2 linked regions of the Variovorax terrae genome follow. The protein of the gene in region 1 interacts with the protein of each later gene in a pairwise test. Links are inferred from orthologs where the notes say so. Each region holds a gene or a part of one and is shown on either strand. Other genes may lie near its edges. The genes, in order: ruvA and ruvC.

The links.
Region 2: the proteins of ruvA (region 1) and ruvC interact in binary tests that used the Escherichia coli proteins (3 or more experiments, as listed by UniProt). The link is inferred for Variovorax terrae from one-to-one orthologs.

What each region holds. Positions count from the first base shown.
Region 1 is NZ_JALGBI010000001.1:244,438-254,770, reverse strand. The notes cover bases 1,811-4,768. They hold ruvA (Holliday junction branch migration protein RuvA), read right to left. Parts: upstream 3,597-4,768; coding sequence 3,024-3,596; downstream 1,811-3,023. Other genes in these bases: MMF98_RS01180 (sensor histidine kinase), read right to left, coding at 4,333-4,768; MMF98_RS01185 (response regulator), read right to left, coding at 3,639-4,298; MMF98_RS01195 (ParB/Srx family N-terminal domain-containing protein), read left to right, coding at 1,811-2,941. In the rest of the region: Holliday junction branch migration DNA helicase RuvB, read right to left, coding at 1-594; more of MMF98_RS01195, read left to right, coding at 779-1,810; more of MMF98_RS01180, read right to left, coding at 4,769-6,222; MMF98_RS01175 (PhoH family protein), read left to right, coding at 6,227-7,177; rRNA maturation RNase YbeY, read left to right, coding at 7,218-7,667; MMF98_RS01165 (ParB-like protein), read left to right, coding at 7,712-8,338; MMF98_RS01160 (SulP family inorganic anion transporter), read left to right, coding at 8,358-10,046; dtd (D-aminoacyl-tRNA deacylase), read right to left, coding at 10,006-10,333. UniProt on the Escherichia coli protein: The RuvA-RuvB-RuvC complex processes Holliday junction (HJ) DNA during genetic recombination and DNA repair.
Region 2 is NZ_JALGBI010000001.1:451,402-461,588, reverse strand. The notes cover bases 4,966-7,777. They hold ruvC (crossover junction endodeoxyribonuclease RuvC), read left to right. Parts: upstream 4,966-6,003; coding sequence 6,004-6,552; downstream 6,553-7,777. Other genes in these bases: lpxC (UDP-3-O-acyl-N-acetylglucosamine deacetylase), read right to left, coding at 6,771-7,694; MMF98_RS02055 (hypothetical protein), read right to left, coding at 6,566-6,742; MMF98_RS02065 (phosphatidate cytidylyltransferase), read left to right, coding at 4,971-5,960. Also shown: MMF98_RS02090 (ribonuclease catalytic domain-containing protein), read left to right, coding at 1-1,796; MMF98_RS02085 (energy transducer TonB), read left to right, coding at 1,799-2,647; aroE (shikimate dehydrogenase), read left to right, coding at 2,668-3,498; MMF98_RS02075 (transglycosylase domain-containing protein), read left to right, coding at 3,506-4,249; MMF98_RS02070 (lysophospholipid acyltransferase family protein), read left to right, coding at 4,289-4,900; cell division protein FtsZ, read right to left, coding at 7,887-9,116; cell division protein FtsA, read right to left, coding at 9,260-10,187.

The sequences.
Region 1 (10,333 bases):
GGGCGTGTAGAACTCCAGCCGCGCCACGATGCCGAAGCGGTCGCGCAGCGGGTTGGTCAGCATGCCGGCGCGCGTGGTGGCGCCCACCAGCGTGAACGGCTGCAGGTCGAGCTTGATGCTGCGCGCGGCCGGGCCTTCGCCGATCATGATGTCGATCTGGTAGTCCTCCAGCGCGGGGTAGAGGATTTCCTCCACCACGGGGCTCAGGCGGTGGATCTCGTCGATGAAGAGAACGTCGTTCTTTTCCAGGTTGGTCAAAAGCGCCGCCAGGTCCTTGGGCTTTTCCAGCACCGGGCCCGAGGTCTGGCGCAGGTTCACGCCGAGCTCGTGCGCGATGATGTGGGACAGCGTGGTCTTGCCCAGGCCCGGCGGGCCGAACAGCAGCACATGGTCCAGCGCCTCACGGCGCTTCTTGGCCGCGCCGATGAAGATCTCGAGCTGCTCGCGCACCTTGGCCTGGCCCACGTACTCGTCGAGCAGCTTGGGGCGCAGCGCGCGCTCGATCGCCTCCTCGTTGGGCGAGGCGGGCGCGGCGGACACCACGCGCTGGCGCGGTGCGGAGTCGAGGCTGAAATCGTCGGTCTGGATGGTCATGGTGGTTGGTGCGGGCCTGGCCTGCCTGCGGCGGCCGGCCCATCCCGGATTGTGCCCAAGTCCGCGGCCCGCAGGAGGCGCTGTCACGCCATTGTCATCCCGCGTTCACAGAATCGGGCCGCTCCCGGCAGCGCCTGACAAGGCCTGCGCCGGCCTGTTCAACCTTTTCTGATGGACGCCCATGATGAATTTCCAACGGACCCGCGCGCACCTGGCGGGCCTGATCGGCCTCACCGGCCTGCTGCTGTCCGCCTGCGGCGGCGGCGACTCGCTGCTGGCCTCCAACCCCAATCCGAACCCCGGCACGCCGGCGGTGGCGCTGCAGCCCCTGTCGGGCGGCACGCAGTATGTGGGCACGGCCGGCTTCGGCGACACCGTGTCCATCGCGCTCGACCAGCCCGCGGCCGGCCAGCTCACGCTGCGCTTCGTCGACTCGCGCTTCGGCCTGGCCGGCGCCCTGAGCGCCCGCTACAGCACCCAGCCTGATGGCTCGCTGCTGGCCACGAATTTCAGCGCCGTCGCAGGCAGCGGCGTGCCCGCGGCCCTGTCCGCCGCGCTGACCGGCCTGAGCCTGCGCTTCCAGGTGGAAGGCGGGCTGCTGAGCGGCTCGCTGGCCCAGGTGCCCAACCTCAAGGCGGCCGACGGCTCGCTGCTGCAGGGCCATGTGGCGGCCTCCAACCAGGGCGTGGCCGACATCGCCAAGCTGGCCGGCGTCTACAGCTTCTTCAAGCAGGCCACGGCCTACAGCGCGCGCGGCGTGGCACAGGGCACGGCCGACAGCGCCTACGGCCAGCTCAAGGTCCAGGCCGACGGCAAGCTGCGCCTGTGCCTGGGCCAGGCCTACGGCGACAGCTGCAGCGGCGGCCAAAGCGGCCAGATCGCGGCCGAGGCCGACCAGAAGCAATTCCCCGGCGCCTTCGCCCTGACGCTGGACGGCCAGCGCATCGGCCGCCTGATGGTGGGCGCGCAGTCCAGCGCCGCCACGCTGTTCGTGGACGAGTACACCAGCGCCAGCGATGGCAGCTTCCGCACCGGCGCCTGGGTGCTGCAAAGCGCGGCCGTGCCGCTGGCCGCCAATGCGCTGGACGGCGAATGGCTGTGCGCCCAGCCCGAGCTGGACGCCAAGGGCCTGGCCACCGGCCGCACGCAGCGCAACTTCGTGTCGATCGCGGGCAGCCTGCTGCAGACCGACACCATCGACACCGACGTGGCGCTCACGCCCAACGCCGCCTTCTCCATCGGCGCCACGCCAACGCTGGCCACCGGCGTGAACGGCCTGGTGACCGGCCAGTGGTCCGACAGCCGCGCCCTGGCACGCGTGTTCCTGCCCGTGGGCAAGAGCACGGCCTACTACGCCGGCACCTCGGGCAGCGCCCGCTTCTCGGGCCAGTGCCGCCTGCTGCCGGCGCAGACGCCGATCACCACCTACGCCTCCGCGCCCAGCAACGGCACCGGCACCCTGACCATCACGCTGGGCGATGCGCGCCCGACGCAGCCGGCCATCGGCTACGACCAGATCTTCTACAAGCTGGCGCGCTACAACAACACGGCCAACGCCTCGACCCAGTGGAAGAAGGAGTTCGACGACTACTGCGAAGCCACCGGCCTGACCGACGGCGCCAAGGGCGCGAGCGTGATCGCGGGCACCTCGCTGCTGACCAGCACCAGCAGCTTCACCTGCTCGACCAAGACCTTCGACATCACCGCCCTCAAGTCGGCCGTGGTCGGCCCCAAGGGCGTGTTGTACCTGACGGACGGGCACCACACCTTCACCAGCTTCTGGGAAGCGCCCAACGGCGGCGGCGCCGGCGTCAAGATCCCGGTGGTGATGAAGGGCAACTTCATGGACCAGAACAACGCGAGCTTCTGGCGCGGCATGCGCGCGCGCAAGACGGCCTGGCTCAAGACGCCCGACGGCCGCGCCATCACGCCGGCCGACCTGCCGGCCCAGCTCGGCCTCTCCAACGGCTTGAAGGACGACGCCTACCGCTCGCTGCTGTACTTCACGCGCGGCATCGGCTACGACCAGCCTGCCACCGGCACCGAGTTCCTGGAGTTCTACTGGGCCGAATGGCTGCAGGCCAGCCCGCAGAACTTCAAGCTCTCGGCCTACACCCTGACCGACGCAGCCAGCTACCTGCAGGCCATCCAGGCCGCCTCCAACCTGATGCTCGAAACGCCCGACGCCACCGTGATCGGCTCGTCCGGGCTGAACGCGGTGCAGATGGGCAAGCGCACGAGCTTCGACAACACCACCTACACCGACCTCAACACCCCGGTGTCGGCAACCAAGCCCGGCAAGCTGGCCTACGCGCTGAGCTGGCGCGCGGCGCTGGCGGCCAAGTAACGGTGTTCGCGCCGGGCTCGGCCCGGCCGCAACCGCCCCACCGGCAGCGCCACGAGGCCTGCCGGTTTTTTTTGGGCGGAAGCTACTTGGCCAACGCCTTGAGCGCGAGCTTGATGCCTTCGCTCACGCCCACGTCCGCCGGCAGCGCCTTGAGCGCCTGCGCCGCTTCCCGGTCGCTGTAGCCCAGCGCCATCAGCGCCTGCAGGATGTCGGCCTGCGCATCGCTGGTCACCGCTGCATGCACGCCGATGTCGGCGCCGAGCTTGCCCTTGAGCTCGAGCAGCAGGCGCTCGGCGATCTTCTTGCCGATGCCCGGCACCTTGACCAGGCGGCCCGGCTCCTGCAGGCTCACCACCTGCGCCAGCTCGCCCACGCTCATGCCGCTGAGCACGCTGAGCGCCGTGCGCGGGCCCACGCCCGAGATCTTGATGAGCTGGCGAAAGGCCGCGCGCTCGGCCGCCGTGCCGAAGCCGTACAGGATCTGCGCGTCCTCGCGCACCACGAAGTGCGTAAGCAGCGTGACCTTCTCGCCCAGCCCGGGCAGGTTGTAGAACGTGCTCATGGGCACGTCCACCTCGTAGCCGACGCCGTGGCAGTCCAGCAGCACCTGGGGCGGGTTCTTTTCGGCCAGCGTGCCTTGCAGTCGTCCGATCATGGGGTTCCTGGAGTGATAAGGAGAAGAAAAGCGGGTGCAGCGTCAGGGCTGCACCAGGCCGCGGCGCGCCGCTTCCAGCGCGGCTTCGGCGCGCGACGACACATCGAGCTTACGGTAGACCTGCTTGATGTAGTCGGCGATGGTGTGCTTGGACAGGCCGAACTGCAGCGCGATCTCGGGCAGGGTGTAGCCCTTGGCCACGCGCTGCAGCACCTCGGTCTCGCGGTCGGTCAGCATCACCTCGTCGTCGGCCGGCCGGACCGGCGAGGCCTGGCGCCGCCCGGCCTCGGCGAAATGGGCCAGCACGCGCCGCGCGATCGGCGGCGACAGCGGCGGCTCGCCCTGGGTCATGCGCAGCAGCTGCGCCACCAGGGCGTCCTGCGGCTGCTCCTTGAGCAGGTAGCCGAAGGCGCCGGCCTGCAGCGCGGGGAACAGGTGGTCGTCGTCATCGTAGATCGTCACCACCACCGGCAGCGCCTGCGGCTGGTGCCGGCGCAGCGCGCCCACCACGTCGATGCCGCTGCCGTCGGGCAGGCCCAGGTCGATCAGCGCCAGGTCGAAACGGCCCTGGTGGATGCAGGCCAGGGCCTGGTCGCGCCGCGCGGCCGCCACCACCTGCAGCGAGGGAAACGCCGCCCGCGCCACCTGGCCGAGCCAGGTGCGGATTTCGGGCAGGTCCTCCACGATCAGGGCATGTTGCATAGGGAGGCCATGTTAGCGGATGGCCGGCACCCGCTCAGGCCCGTGCGGCCCCGGTGCGCGCCGGCCCCAGGGGCACCTGCACCCGCAGCAGCGTGCCGCCCGAGGCGCCGGGGGAGAAGCCGTGCACGCCTTCGAGCGTGCGCACGCGCCGCTCGATGCCGGGCAGGCCGTGGCCCAGCGACGCCGTGGCCTCGGGCGGCAGGCCGCGTCCGTCGTCCTCCACCTCGAGCCGCAGGGCGCCCGGCGGCAGCGCGATGCGCACGCGGCAGCAGCCCCCGCCGCTGTGGCGGATGGCGTTGGACACGGCCTCGCGCAGGATGCGCGTGAGCTGCACGTGGGTGCGCGCGGGCAGCACCAGGTCGGGCGGCGGCTCGTCGGCCTGCCACTGCGCGGCCAGGCCGGCCGCCGCCAGCCGCGATACCGTCTCCGCGCGCCAGTCGGCCAGCACGTCGGCCGCACGGGCCGGTGCGGCGGTCAGGCCGCGCACGCTCAGGCGCATCTCGTCGAGCGCCTGGCGCGCCATGCCGGCCACGCGCTCGGACTCGGAGGCCTGCGCGATCGTCAGCAGCTTGGCGCCGAGGTCGTCGTGCAGGTCGGAGGCGATGCGCTGGCGTTCGCCCTGGGCGGCCTGGGCCGTGCGCAGCAGCGTGAGTTGCTCGTAGTTGCGCTCGATCTCGGCCGACTTCTCGGCCACGCGCTGCTCCAGCTCCTGGGCCACGCGCTCGGAGCGCCCGAGCGCCGCCGCGAACTGCTGGATCAGCCGCGCGCCGATGGCCACGAAGATCACCGGCATCGCGAAATGGACGAGGTGCACGCGCGGCAGATCGACCCAGGCGTTCTGGATCGCGATCTCGGCGCCGGCCAGCAGCGCGGCCAGCATCACCGCCGAGCCGATCAGCCACAGCTCGTTGCGCATGCTGCGCCAGGCCTGCCAGCAGAAGCAGGCCAGCGCCGCGATGAACTCCGCCACCACCACCGTGTACCAGAACGAGGCCACGCCGAACACCCGCTGCGGGCCGCCTAGCACCAGGCAGGCGGGCACCACCACGCACTGCGCGGCCAGCAATACCGTGACCCAGCGCCGGGACTGGCCCGCGTAATGCAGCAGGAACTGCACGCCGGCATAGATGGCGGGCGGAAACAGCGAGGTGATGAGGATCTCGGTCCAGACCCCGGGCAGCGGGCTGTCCTGCAGGTACAGCCGGATGCCGATCACGGCCCAGGCGATCTGGAACGCGCCGAAATAGCGGTAGTAGCGCTCGGCCGGCCGCATCAGGCTCAGCGCCAGCATGAACAGGCCGAACGACACCATACCCGCGCCGATGATCTGGGCCACGGTGACGTTCCAGAAATACTGACGCTCGTAGCGGTCGCGCAGCGGCTCCTCGGGGCCCAGCAGCACCGGCGACAGGCCGGTCTGGCGCTGGCGCGCCGTCACCTCGCCCTGGGCATAGCCCGCCAGGCGGATGTCCAGCCGGTTGCCCGTGGGCTGCAGCAGCCGCGCGGGCAGCACGAACAGCTGCGGGTAGTAGCAGTTGCGCGTGAGCGGCTCGCTCATGCGGCCGCCGCTGCCCAGCAGGGTGCCGTTGATCCAGACCTCCACGTTGGTGCAGGCGCGCTCCAGGTACACCGCCGGCAGGCTCAGGCCCGGGTCGTCGAACGTGATGCGGTACCAGGCGTGGCCGTGGAACTGCGGCCGCTGCGACCAGTCCGCCGGCAGGCTCTGCGTGCCGGCCTCGTACACCTCGGGCGGCGTGGCCGAGGGGCTCCACGACAATTGCGCCAGGTCGAACGTGGCGATGCCGTCCGGCCCCGCCGGCGCGCCGGCCCAGGCCAGGGGCAGCAGGGCCCAACACAGCAGCGCCAGCAGCCAGCCGCGGTTTGGCCCGACAATCAGGGCGTTGATCACTCTGCAAAAGCGCATCCCCTTGATTCTGCGACATTCATTCACGCCGCCCAACAACACCCGCCTCGGCCACCTGTGCGGGCCCACGGACGAGCACCTGCGCACCATCGAGGCGGCCCTGCAGGTCAGGATCGCCCACCGCCACGAGCAGTTCAAGGTCGACGGCGCCAAGGCCCGGGCCGAACGCGCGCTCGAAGTGCTGCAGGCGCTCTACGAAATCGCGGCGCGCCCGATCGACGCGGCCAAGGTGCAGCTGATGCTGGCCGGCGACGCGGCCATGAGCGAGGCCGAGGACGGCAGCATGACGCTGCACACCCGCCGCACCGACCTGCGCGCGCGCACGCCCAACCAGTCGGTCTACCTCGACAACATCGCCCACCACGACATCACCTTCGGCATCGGCCCGGCCGGCACCGGCAAGACCTACCTGGCCGTGGCTTGCGCGGTCGATGCGCTGGAGCGCAGCGCGGTGCAGCGCATCGTGCTCACGCGGCCGGCGGTGGAAGCCGGCGAGAAGCTCGGCTTCCTGCCCGGCGACCTGAGCCAGAAGGTCGACCCCTACCTGCGCCCGCTGTACGACGCGCTGTACGACCTGATGGGCGTCGAGCGCGTCAACAAGGCGTTCGAGCGCAGCGCGCTGGAGATCGCGCCGCTGGCCTTCATGCGCGGGCGCACGCTGAACAACGCCTTCGTCATCCTCGACGAGGCGCAGAACACCACGCCCGAGCAGATGAAGATGTTCCTCACGCGCATCGGCTTCGGCAGCAAGGCCGTGGTGACGGGCGACGTGAGCCAGATCGACCTGCCCAGGGGCCAGCTCTCCGGCCTGGTGGACGCCGAGCGCGTGCTCAAACGCGTCAAGGGCATCGCCCACACCCGCTTCACCAGCGCCGACGTGGTGCGCCATCCGCTGGTGGCGCGCATCGTGGATGCCTACGACGCCCAGCGCAAGCGGGTGGATGCTACAAAATAGATAGCACACTTCGTCCACCCCACCTGGACTTCCGGCTTAAATGACTCAAAAAAACTCCGTTTCACTGCAATTCGGCGCCTTTCCCGGCGCCCCGGCCCACCGCGCCCTGCTCAAGCGCGCCACCGTGGCCGCATGGGTCGGCCATGCGCTGGCTGCGCCCGGCGAGATCGGCGTGCGCATCGTCGGCGAGGACGAGGGCCGCGCGCTCAACCTGCAGTACCGCGGCAAGGACTACGCCACCAACGTGCTGACCTTCGACTACGCGCAAGAGCCCGTGGTCATGGCCGACCTCGTGCTGTGCGCCCCGGTGGTCGAGCGCGAGGCCCGCGAGCAGGGCAAGACGCTGGAAGCCCACTACGCCCACCTGCTGGTGCACGGCACCCTGCACGCCCAGGGCTGGGACCACGAGACCCATGAGCGCGACGCGCTGGAGATGGAGGCGCTGGAAATCCTGCTGCTCGGCGCACTGGGGTACGGCAACCCTTACTGAGGGATACTGGCGGACCGTTCATTGCCACTCCCAGGAGGCCCGCCATGCACACCCGCCACCAGCATCTGTTCAAGACCGACCTGCGCCGGCTGCGTCCGACCCAGATCACCGTGGGCTACGCCGAGGTCGAGCAAAAGCGCGGCCTGTGGAGCGGCATGGGCAAGGCCGAACGCCAGAAGTTCCTGGACAGCCACTGGTTCCCCGCGGTGCGCGGCCCGGGCGACAACTTCTACATCGTCGACCACCACCACCTGGGACGCGCCCTGCTCGAAGAGGGCGTGGACCAGAGCTTCGTGGTGCTGCTCAAGGACCTGAGCATGCTCGGCAAGGACGAGTTCTGGACCGTGATGGACCACCACCAGTGGGTCCACCCCTACGATGCCAAGGGCCGCCGCCGCACCGTGGCCGACCTGCCCAAGGCGCTGGACAAGCTGACCGACGACCCTTACCGCAGCCTGGCCGGCGAGGTGCGCCATGCCGGCGGCTTTCCCAAGGACGCGACACCGTTCGCCGAATTCCTGTGGGCCGACTTCTTCCGCCGCCGCATCAAGACCGCGCAGATCCAGCGCGACCCCGACACCGCCCTGCAAAAGGCCATGACGCTGTGCCACAGCACCGAGGCCGCCCACCTGCCCGGCTGGTCGGGCGAGGCCGCGCCCCTGGCGTCCTGACCCGGCGGCGACGCGTGCCATGAGCGACGCAAGCCCTTCGCGCCCGCCGGCCGGTGCCGCGCCCGCGGGGGGCAGTGCCTGGTGGCCCGACCTGCTGGCCGGCCTCTCGGTGGCCGGCGTGCTGCTGCCCCAGGCCGTGGCCTACGCAGCGATCGCCGGCGTGCCGCCGCTGCACGCCTTGCTGGCCACCCTGGCCGGCCTGTGCCTGTACCCCTGGTTCGGCACCAGCCGCTTCGCCATGGTGGCGCCCACCTCGTCCTCGGCGGCGGTGTTCGCCTCGGCCCTGAGCCTGGGCGGGCCGGCCATGGGCTACGCGCTGGTCGGGCTGACCGGCGCGCTGTTTCTCGCGGCCGCCGCGCTGCGCGCCGGCTTTCTTGGCGCCTTCATCTCGCGCCCGGTGCTGCGCGGTTTCGCCTGGGCGCTGGCGCTGACCATCGTGCTCAAGCAGTTGCCGCCGATCGCGGGCGTGCCGGTGCATGCCGCGCAGGTCGGGCCGCTGCTGTGGGATCTGCTGGCGCAGGCGCCGCATTGGCATCTGCCCAGCCTGGCGCTGGGCTTGGGCGCGCTGGCCCTGTGGCTGGCGCTGGCGCACGGCCTGCGGCGCTGGCTGTACGTGCCGACCTCGCTGCTGGTGCTGGCGCTGGGCGTGGCGCTGTCGGCCGCGTTTGGCCTGGGCGCGCGCGGCGTGGCGCTGGTGGGCGACATCGCCTGGCAGCCGATGGCCTGGCAATGGCCCGCCCTGAGCAGCGCGCAATGGCTGCATGCGATGGAGATCGCGCCCGCGCTGCTGCTGATTCTGTTCGCCGAATCCTGGGGCGCGGTGCGCTCGCTGGCGCTGCAGGGCGGCGACCGGGTCGACGCCAACCGGGAGTTGCTGGCGCTGGGCGCGGCCAACGTTGCCTGCGGGCTGGTGCAGGGCCTGCCGGTGGGCGCAGGCCTGTCCGCCGCCTCGGCCAGCCAGGCCGCCGGCGGGCGCAGCAAATGGGCCGGCGTGGCCGCCGCGCTGGCGCTGGCGCTGCTGCTGTGGCAGGCGCGGCCCGCGCTGGCCCTGCTGCCGGTGCCGGTGCTGGCCGCCGTGGTGGTGGGCATCCTCTCGCACGCCCTGTGGCCGCGCACCTTGCTGACCAGCCTGCGGCTGGGCGGCGACGCCTGGCTGGCGCTGGCGGCCGCCGCCGGCGTGCTGCTGGCCGGCGTGCTGTTCGGCATGCTGCTGGCCGTGGCGCTGTCGCTGCTGCTAGCGATCCGGCGCTTCGCGCAGCCGCTGGTCGCCGAACTGGGGCAGTTGCCGGGCACGCGCGACTACCTGGATTGCACACGCCATCCCGAGGCGGCCACGGTGGCCGGCACGCTCATCATGCGGCCCGAGGAGCCGCTGTTCTTCGCCAACGCCGAGCAGGTGTTCCAGCTCGTGCACCGGCGCGCCGACGCCGCGCAGGTGCGGGTCGTGGTGCTGAGCCTGGAGGTCTGCGACGACCTGGACAGCACGGCGGTGGAGGCGCTGGCCGAGTTCGCCGCCAGCCTGCGCGGCCAGGGCCAGTCCCTGCTGCTGGCGCGCGTCAAGGACCGGCCGCGCGCGGCCCTGGTGCGCATGGGGCTGGCCGGCGAGGCCGCCCCCGGCGGCGTGGCGCTGTTCTGGAGCGTGGACGACGCGGTGCGGGCCGCGGCCGCTAGGCCACCCGCAGCGGAATCGTCACCGGCCCGTCATTGACCAGGTGCACCTTCATGTCGGCCGCGAAGCGCCCGGTGGCAACCACCGGATGCGCGGCACGGGTCTGCGCCACGAAGTGGTCGTAGAGCCGCCGCCCCTCGCCGGGCGCCGCGGCGCCAGTGAAGCTGGGCCGATTGCCGCTCGAGGTGTCGGCCGCCAGCGTGAACTGGCTCACGATCAGCAGGCCGCCGCCGGTGTCCTGCACGCTGCGGTTCATCTTGCCGGCCTCGTCGGAGAAGATGCGCAGCTTGAGCAACTTGGCCAGCAGCCGGTCGGCCTGCCCCTTG
Region 2 (10,187 bases), 200 kb from region 1 along the record:
AGGCCTCGCTCGAACAGCAGGCCGCCGCGCTGCTGCGCCTGTTCGAGGCGCCGCACTACTTCCGCCGCGCCGGCAAGGGGCGCTTTCGCAAGGCGCCGGCCGAGATCGTGCAGCAGGCGCTCGCCGCCATCGAGAAGAAGAAGCAGGTGCTGGCGCAGATCGCCGCCTGGGCCGAGGAACTGGGCCGCGGCAGCTGCCCGGCGCCGATCCGCGAGCAGCTCTACAAGATCCTGTTCAAGCCCGACAAGAACGCGCCCGAGTACAAGGCCGTGGTCGAGGCCAGCCGCGCCACGCAGACCGCGCCGCTGGAGCTGCTGCAGCAGGCCGGCGCCATCGACTCGGCCTACCAGTTCCACTGGAAGCGCTTCCTGTTCGACAACTTCCCCAAGGGCACGGGCTTCCCGCCGCTCGAAGCGCCGCTCATCAAGGACGAGCTGCCGCTGGCCGCCGTGCAGGCCTACTCGATCGACGATTCGCAGACCACCGAGATCGACGATGCGCTGTCGGTGCAGGGCCTGGGCAGCGGCAGCGTGGTGCTGGGCATCCACATCGCCGCGCCGGGGCTGGCGATCCAGCCCGCGGGCGCGATCGACCAGGTGGCGCGCCAGCGGCTGTCCACCGTCTACATGCCGGGCTACAAGATCACCATGCTGCCCGACGACGTGGTGCAGACCTACACGCTGCAGGAAGGGCGCGACTGCCCGGCCGTGTCGCTGTACGTCACGTTCGACGAGGCCTCGCTTGAGATCCGCGACACGCAGACCCGGCTCGAGCGCGTGCCGATCGCCGCCAACCTGCGCCACGACCAGCTCGACGCCGTGGTCACCGAGGCCTGGCTGCAAAACCCCGCGTTTGAGCATGAAAACGGCCCGATGTCCTTGCCGGTCGGTCGTGACGTGCTATCGTTTTTATACCGCCTTGCCCAGCAGCTGAAGGCGCGGCGCGAGGTGGTGCGCGGCAAGCCCGAGACCTTCAACCGGCCCGACTACAACTTCCGCCTCATCGGAAACGACGGCAGCGAACCCACCGGCAGCGAGCAGGTGCAGATCACCACGCGCCAGCGCGGCGCGCCGCTGGACCTGATCGTGTCCGAGGCCATGATCCTGGCCAACAGCACCTGGGGTAACTGGCTGGCCGAGTCCGGCGTGCCCGGCATCTACCGCAGCCAGGCCAGCCTGGCGCCCGGCGTCAAGGTGCGCATGGGCACCAAGGCGCTGCCGCACGCCGGCATCGGCGTGAAGAGCTACGCCTGGAGCACCTCGCCGCTGCGCCGCTACACCGACCTCGTGAACCAGTGGCAGATCATCGCCTGCGCGCGCCACGGCCGCACGGCGGCGCTGGCCGCGCCGTTCAAGCCCAAGGACGCCGAGCTGTTCTCCATCATCAGCGGCTTCGATGCCGCCTACAGCGCCTACAACGGCTACCAGGCCGGCATGGAGCGCTTCTGGACGCTCAAATACCTGGAGCAGCAGGGCATCACCGAGCTCACCGCCACGGTGTTCAAGGACCTGCCCGGCAGCGTGCTGGTGCGCGCGGACGAGTTGCCGCTGGTGCTGCCGGTGCTCGGCGCGCAGGGCCTGCCGCGCGGCGCGAAGCTGCGCGTGAAGCTCGGCGCCATCGATGAAATCACGCTCGACGTGAACGGCACCGTGCTCGAACGGCTGGACGCCGCGGCAGCCCCCGAGGCCGCCTCCGACGAGGAGGACGAGGGCGAGGAAGTGGCCGCCGGACCGATCGCGATCGCGGTGGATGTCAGCGAAAACGAGGCGGCTTCGGGCGATAATTCCTCCCCGTGAACCTGCGGTCCTTCAGCACACTCCAATGGGCGCTCGGCGCCTCTGTCGCATTCCATGCGGTGCTGCTGACCGTGCGCTTCGTCGACCCCGAGAGCTTCAACCGCGTGTTCCAGGACACGCCGCTCGAAGTGATCCTGGTCAACGCCCGTGCCAGCGAGCGCCCGGACAAGGCCCGCGCCATCGCCCAGTACGCGCTGGCCGGCGGCGGCGAGGCCGACAAGGGCCGCGCCACCACGCCGCTGCCGCCCTCGGCCCTGACCGAGATGGGCGATGCCACCGAAGACGCGCAGCGCAAGATCGAAGCCATGCAGGAGCAGCAGACGCTGCTGCTGGCACAGCTCAAGAAGCAGCTCGCCGCCCTGCCCCCGCCCGATCCGAAGCAGCCCAGCACCAACCTGGAGGCCGCCGCCCGCGAGGAAAAGCGCCGCCAGCTCATCAAGCTGCTGGCCGAGATCGAGCGCCGCATCAACGAGGAAAACGCGCGGCCCAAGAAGCGCTACATCAGCCCCGCCACGCGCGAGGAGGTGTACGCGGTGTACTACGACAGCCTGCGCCGCCGCATCGAGGATCGCGGCACCGAGAACTTCCCCGAGACCGCGGGCAAGAAGCTCTACGGCGAGCTCACCATGATCGTGACGGTCAACCACGACGGCCGCCTGCTCGCCACCGAGGTGGTCGAGACCTCGGGCAACCTCACGCTGGACCGGCGGGCCCAGGCCATCGCCCGCGGCGCCGGGCCGTTCGGCCGCTTCAGCGACGCGATGCGCCGCAAGGCCGACCAGATCGTGGTGGTGTCGCGCTTCAAGTTCACGCGCGACGAAACCCTGGAAACCAAACTCACCGCCCGCTGAACCCGGCGGCGCCGCACCCCATGGATCAATACTGCGTGATGGGCAACCCGGTGGAGCACAGCAAGTCGCCGTGGATCCACGCCCGCTTTGCCGAACTCACCGGCCAGTCGCTGCACTACGGCAAGCGGCTGGCGCCGCTCGATGGCTTCGCCGCCGCCGTGCAGGCCTTCCGTGCCGAAGGCGGCCGCGGCTGCAACGTCACCGTGCCCTTCAAGTTCGAGGCGGCCGCGCTGGCCAGCCACACCACGGAGCGCGCCCGCCTGGCGCAGGCCGTCAACACCCTGCGCTTCGAGGCCGACGGCGGCATCCAGGCCGACAACACCGATGGCGTGGGCCTGGTCAACGACATCACGCGCCACGCCGGCGTCGACCTTGCCGGGTGCGACCTGCTGCTGATCGGCGCGGGCGGCGCCGCGGCCGGCGTGCTGGGCCCGCTGCTCGGCGCCCGGCCGCGCAGCCTCACCCTCGCCAACCGCACGCAGGAGCGGGCCGATGTGCTGGCGGCGCGCCACGCCAGCCTCGCACTACTACAAAAAACAGAGCTGCAAACGTCCACCCTGCAAGGACTTCGGGGCCATTTCGATGTGATCATCAACGCCACGGCCAGCAGTTTGAACGGCGCCGCGATTCCGGTGCCCGCGAGCGTGCTCAAGCCCGGCGCGCTGGCGGTGGACATGATGTACGGCCCCGCCGCGCAGGGCTTCATGGCCTGGGCGCGCGAACATGGCGCCGTGCCGCGCGACGGCCTGGGCATGCTGGTGGAGCAGGCGGCCGAAGCCTTCCTGCTGTGGCGCGGCGTGCGTCCGCCCACGGCCGATCTGCTGGCCGAGATGCGCGCCACCTTCGGATGAAGCGGCCATGAAAGCCCTGCTGCGCTGGATCGGGCTCGTCGTGGTGGCGGCCGTGGCCCTGCAGCTGTTCTTCGTGGGCCGCATCGCCCTGATGCTGGTGGTCGACCCGCAGTCCACCACCTTCCAGCGCTCGGAAGCCTGGCGCCTCGCCACCGAGACCGGCCGCCTGCCCTGGCGCCAGCAATGGGTGCCCTATGCGCAGATTTCCGACAACCTCAAGCGCGCCGTGATCGCCTCGGAGGACGATAGCTTCGTCAACCACGACGGCGTGGACTGGGACGCCATCGAGAAGGCCTGGCAGAAGAACGCCAAGGCCGAGGAGCAGGCGGCGCGGCGCGCCCAGCTCGCGCGCTCCAGCACCCGGCCCACTGCGCGCGCGCCCAAGATCGTGGGCGGCTCCACCATCACCCAGCAGCTCGCCAAGAACCTGCTGCTGTCGGGCGAGCGCACGCTGCTGCGCAAGGGACAGGAGTTCGTGCTGACCCTGCTGCTCGAGCACCTGCTGGGCAAGCAGCGCATCCTCGAGATCTACCTCAACAGCGTGGAGTGGGGCGACGGCGTGTTCGGCGCCGAGGCGGCGGCCCAGCACTACTACCGCAAGCCCGCGGCGCGGCTCAGCGCCTACGAGGCCGCGCGGCTCGCGGTGATGCTGCCGCGCCCGAAATTCTTCGAGAAGCTGCCCAACTCGGCCTACCTGTCGAATCGCGCCTCGACCATCGTGGCGCGCATGGGCGACGCCGAGCTGCCCTGAGCGGGCCGGCGCAGCGGCGGCTGCCCGTATCATCACGCCATGCTTGCCAAGTTGATGAGCCTGTCCCTGCTGGGCCTGATCCGATTCCTCACCGGCGCCCAGGCCCGCTGGTACGGCTGCCCGCCCAAGGCCGAGCAGCGCATCTATTTCGCCAACCACCAGAGCCACGCCGACCTCGTCATGATCTGGGCCGCGCTGCCCGAGGAACTGCGCAGCATCACGCGGCCGATCGCGGCCAAGGACTACTGGACCCAGACCCCGTTCAAGCAGTGGATCACCACCGCGGTGTTCAACGCCATCTACGTGGACCGGGCACGCACGGGTGACCAAGACCCGCTGGAGCCGCTGATCGAGGCGCTCAACAACGGCGACTCGATCATCCTCTTCCCCGAGGGCACGCGCGGCAACGCCGAGGAGCCGCAGGCCTTCAAGGCCGGCCTGTACAACCTGGCCGAGAAGTTTCCCGGCGTGGTGCTGGTGCCGGCCTGGATCAACAACGTGCAGCGCGTGATGCCCAAGGGCGAGGTGGTGCCGGTGCCGATCCTCTGCTCCGTGACCTTCGGCGCCCCGCTGCGGGTGGAGCCCGGCGAGGAGCGCCGCGCCTTCCTGGACCGCGCGCGGCAGGCCGTCATCGCACTGAGAGACGTATGAGCATGCACCCCACCCCCCACGCCGCCACCGGCCGGCTGCGCGGCCCCGCCCGCGCCAAGGCGGCCCGCCGATGAACCAGTTCCTGCGCAGCCTGAGCGCGACCCAGCAGGTGGGCGCGCTCTTTCTCATCGTGTTCGGCCTGCTGGCCATCGTCAGCACGGTCGTGCTGATCCTCTCGCTGCGCGAGCGCGGCGACGATGCCGGGAGCGAGGCCCGGCGTCTCGAGCTGAGGAACTTCAACGGCCTGCTCAAGACCTCGTGGCTCATGGTGGTGGTGTTCTGGGTCGGCTGGGCCTCGGGCGAGCGCGTGGCGACGGTGCTGTTCGGCATCGTCTCGTTCTTCGCGTTGCGCGAGTTCATCACGCTGTCGCCCACGCGCCGGGGCGACCACCGCAGCCTGGTGCTGGCGTTCTTCGTGGTGCTGCCGATCCAGTTCTGGCTGGTGGGCACGGCGCATTTCGACCTGTTCACGGTGTTCATCCCGGTCTATGTGTTCCTGGCGATTCCCGTGGTCAGCGCCCTGGCCGACGATCCGCACCGCTTCCTGGAGCGCAATGCCAAGCTGCAATGGGGCATCATGGTCTGCATCTACGGCATGAGCCACGTGCCCGCGCTGCTGCTGCTGAAGTTTCCGGGCTACGCGGGCAAGAACGCCTTCCTGGTGTTCTTCCTGGTCTTCGTGGTGCAAAGCTGCATGATCGTGCAGCACCTGGCGAGCCGCCGCATGCAGCGCCCGCCCGTCGCGCCGAACGTCAGCAAAAGCTTCAACTGGAAGAGCTGGGCCATCGGCGTGGCCGTGGCCAGCTTCCTGGGCGGGCTGCTGGCGGGCATCACGCCGTTCAAGCCCGGCCAGGCGCTGGCGATGGCCCTCATCGCGTGCATCGCTGGCTCGATGGGCCACTTCGTGATGAAGGCCCTCAAGCGCGACCGCGGCATCACCAACTGGGGCGCCCAGGGCCAGTCGGTGACCGGCGCGGGCGGCCTGCTCGACCGGGTCGACGCCCTGTGTTTCGCCGCACCGGTGTTTTTCCACTCCGTTCGGTGGTATTTTGGCCTGTAGGTCCGCGCCCCACGGTTCTTTGTTGCTACAAATTTCATAGCACATGCGCATCCTCGGCATCGACCCCGGACTGCAGACCACCGGCTTCGGCGTGATCGACGCGGAAGGGCCGGCGCTGGCCTACGTGGCCAGCGGCACGATCAAGACCACGCACCTGCCCACCGGCGACCTGCCGGCGCGGCTCAAGGTGCTGTTCCAGGGCATTGGCGAGGTGGTGGCGCGCTACCAGCCCGAGATGGCGTCGGTCGAGATCGTGTTCGTCAACGTCAACCCGCAGGCCACGCTGCTGCTGGGCCAGGCCCGCGGCGCCTGCGTCACCGCGCTGGTGTCGTGCGACCTCGCGGTGGCCGAGTACACCGCGCTGCAGATGAAGAAGGCGATTGCCGGCTATGGCAAGGCCGGCAAGGCCGAGGTGCAGGAGATGGTCAAGCGCCTGCTCAAGCTGCCCGGCCTGCCCGGCCCGGACGCCGCCGACGCCCTGGGCCTGGCGATCACGCATGCGCATGTCGGGCAGGCCATGGGCCGGCTGGCCGCCGCCACCGGCCTGCAGCGCAAGAGCACGGGCATGTACCGCGACGGGCGCAGCCGCTGAGGGGCCAGGCCGCTCAGGCCAGCCGTTCGAGAATCAGCACGGCAAAGAAACAGAATGCCGCGATCAGCGTCCATTTGAGGACGACGAGGCCGAAGCGCTTGTAGCGCGGCTGGCCCGTGCCGGCGTAGAAGGCGAACGACACGGCCGCGGCGAACAGCAGCAGCATGATCGTCCAGCGGAACAGCAGCATGGCGAGAACGGAAAACGGGCCGCCGGCGCTACCAGGCGCGCGCCGGCCGGGCGAAACCCGCGGGGGCCTGCTTCTCGTCGTCGAAGGTCACGACTTCGTAGGCATCGGTGCGCGACAGCAGCTCGCGCAGCAGCTTGTTGTTGAGCGCGTGGCCGGAGCGGAAGGCGCTGTAGGCCGCCAGCAGCGGCTTGCCGATCAGATAGAGGTCGCCCATGGCGTCGAGGATCTTGTGCTTGACGAACTCGTCGTCGTAGCGCAGGCCGTCGCTGTTGAGCACCTTGTAGTCGTCCATCACGATGGCGTTGTCCAGCCCGCCGCCCAGGGCCAGGCCGTTGGCGCGCATCATCTCCAGGTCCTTGGTGAAGCCGAAGGTACGCGCGCGCGCGATGTCGCGCGTGTAGGAGCCCGAGCTCAGGTCGAACTCCACGCGCTGGCCGGTGGAGTCGACCACGCGGTGCGCGAAATCGATCTCGAAGCTGAGCTTGTAGCCGTGGTACGGATCGAGCCGGGCCCACTTGAGGTGGTCGCCCTGCCCCTCGCGCACCTCGACCGGCCGGGTCACGCGAATGAAGCGCCGGGGCGCCTTCTGCAGCTCGATGCCGGCGCTTTGCAGCAGGAACACGAACGACGCCGCCGAGCCGTCCAGGATCGGCACCTCCTCGGCGGTGATGTCCACGTAGAGGTTGTCGATGCCGAGCCCGGCGAATGCCGACATCAGGTGCTCGACCGTCTGCACCTTGGCGCCGCCCATCGAGATGGTGGAGGCCAGGCGCGTGTCGTTGACCGCCAGCGCCGAGATCGGAATGTCCACCGGCTCGGGCAGGTCCACGCGCCGGAACACGATGCCCGTGTCCGGCTGCGCGGGCCGCAGCGTGAGCTCCACCCGCTGGCCGCTGTGCAGGCCGACGCCGACGGCCTTGGTCAGGGATTTGAGGGTGCGTTGCTGGAGCATGCCCATGATTTTATTCGGGAGAGCGCTGTCTGCAGCGCTCAGCTAGATGGATTCTGGCTATCCACACCATTGCCGCCCCAAGGGCCCGCGCAGCGCGGCCCGTTCGCGGCCACCGCGGAACCGGCTATGCCGGGCCGCTGGTGGCGCCCCCTCGAGGGGGAAGCGGCCGCAGGCCGCTTCGGGGGTGGTCGATCAATCCGCCTGCTTGCGCAGGAAGGCCGGGATCTCGAAGTCGTCCATGCCGCCCGAGGCCAGCGCGTCGACCTTGGCCGCCGCCTGGGTGCGGTTGGTGCGCCACACGCTGGGCACGGCCATGCCGTTGTAGTCGGGCTGGGCCATGCCGCCCCCCATCGCCGCCGCGCCGGGACCGCCGACGGTCGCGTTGACGGTCGGCACATGGAACGGCACGTTGTCGGTGCCGGTGCGCAGCACCTGCAGCGGCGGCGCGGTGCGGCGCGCGCCCTGGCGCGACAGGCCGGTGGCCACCACGGTCACGCGGATCTCGTCGCCGAGGTCGTCGTCGTAGGCCGTGCCGTAGATCACATGCGCGTCGGGCGAGGCATAGGCGCGGATGGTGTTCATCGCGAGCTTGGACTCGCTGAGCTTCAGCGAACCCTTGGCCGCGGTGATCAGCACCAGCACGCCCTTGGCGCCCGACAGGTCGATGCCTTCGAGCAGCGGGCAGGCCACGGCCTGCTCGGCAGCGATGCGCGCGCGGTCCGGGCCGGCCGCCACGGCCGTGCCCATCATGGCCTTGCCGGGTTCGCCCATCACGGTGCGCACGTCCTCGAAGTCGACGTTCACATGGCCGGGCACGTTGATGATCTCGGCGATGCCGCCCACGGCGTTCTTGAGCACGTCGTTGGCATGGGCGAAGGCCTCGTCCTGGGTGATGTCGTCGCCCAGCACCTCGAGCAGCTTCTCGTTGAGCACCACGATCAGCGAATCGACGTTGGCCTCGAGCTCGGCCAGGCCGTTGTCGGCATTGGTCATGCGGCGGCCGCCTTCCCAGTCGAACGGCTTGGTGACCACGCCCACGGTGAGGATGCCCATCTCCTTGGCGATGCGCGCGATCACCGGTGCGGCGCCGGTGCCGGTGCCGCCGCCCATGCCGGCGGTGATGAACAGCATGTGCGCGCCGTCGATGGCCTCGCGGATGTCGTCCGCCGCCGCTTCCGCCGCGTCGCGGCCCTTGTCGGGCTTGCTGCCGGCGCCCAGGCCGCTCTGGCCGAGCTGGATGGTCTTGTGCGAGGAGCTGCGGGCCAGGGCCTGCGCGTCGGTGTTGGCGCAGATGAATTCCACACCCTGCACATGGCGCTCGATCATGTGCCCGACCGCGTTGCCGCCGCCGCCGCCCACGCCGATCACCTTGATCTGGGTGCCCAAATTGAATTCCTCTACTTCAATCATTTCGATGCTCATGTTCTTACTCCTGATTTTTCCTGAATAGTGCAGTTGCCATGTAATTGCGTTGGGGTGCGTCATGAACGTTCATGACGGCGGATCGGTGCACCGCCATCGCCAGTGAGGGCTGCCGCGCGCGAGCCAGAGTTTGTGTTTCATGGTCAGAAGTTCCCCACGAACCAGTCCTTGACGCGGCCCATGGCGGTTTTCATGGAGCCGTTCTTCTGCGCCACCTTGAAACCGCGCAGGCGCGCCAGGCGCGCCTCCTCGAGCAGGCCCATCACGGTGGCCGCGCGCGGCTGGGCCACCATGTCCGACAGCGCGCTCGCATACTTCGGGATGCCGCGGCGCACCGGCTTGAGGAAGATGTCCTCGCCCAGCTCCACCATGCCCGGCATCACGGCGCTGCCGCCAGTGAGCACGATGCCCGAGGACAGCACTTCCTCGTAGCCCGATTCGCGCACCACCTGCTGCACCAGCGAGAAGATCTCCTCGATGCGCGGTTCGATCACGCCGGCCAGCGCCTGCTTGCTCAGCATGCGCGGGCCGCGGTCGCCCAGGCCCGGCACTTCCACCTGCTGCTCGGGGTCGGCCAGCAGCTGCTTGGCGTAGCCGGCCTCGACCTTGATGTCCTCGGCGTCCTTGGTAGGCGTGCGCAGCGCCATCGCGATGTCGCTGGTGATCAGGTCGCCCGCGATCGGGATCACGGCCGTATGGCGGATCGCGCCGTTGGTGAAGATCGCCACGTCGGTGGTGCCGGCGCCGATGTCCACCAGCGCCACGCCGAGCTCGCGCTCGTCCTCGGTCAGAACCGCCAGGCTCGAGGCCAGCGGGTTGAGCATGAGCTGGTCCACGTCGAGGCCGCAGCGGCGCACGCACTTGATGATGTTCTCGGCCGCACTCTGCGCGCCGGTGACGATGTGCACCTTGGCCTCCAGGCGGATGCCGCTCATGCCGATCGGCTCCTTGACGTCCTGGCCGTCGATCACGAACTCCTGCGGCTCCACCAGCAGCAAACGCTGGTCGGTCGAGATGTTGATGGCCTTGGCGGTCTCCACCACGCGCGCCACGTCGGCCTGCGTGACCTCG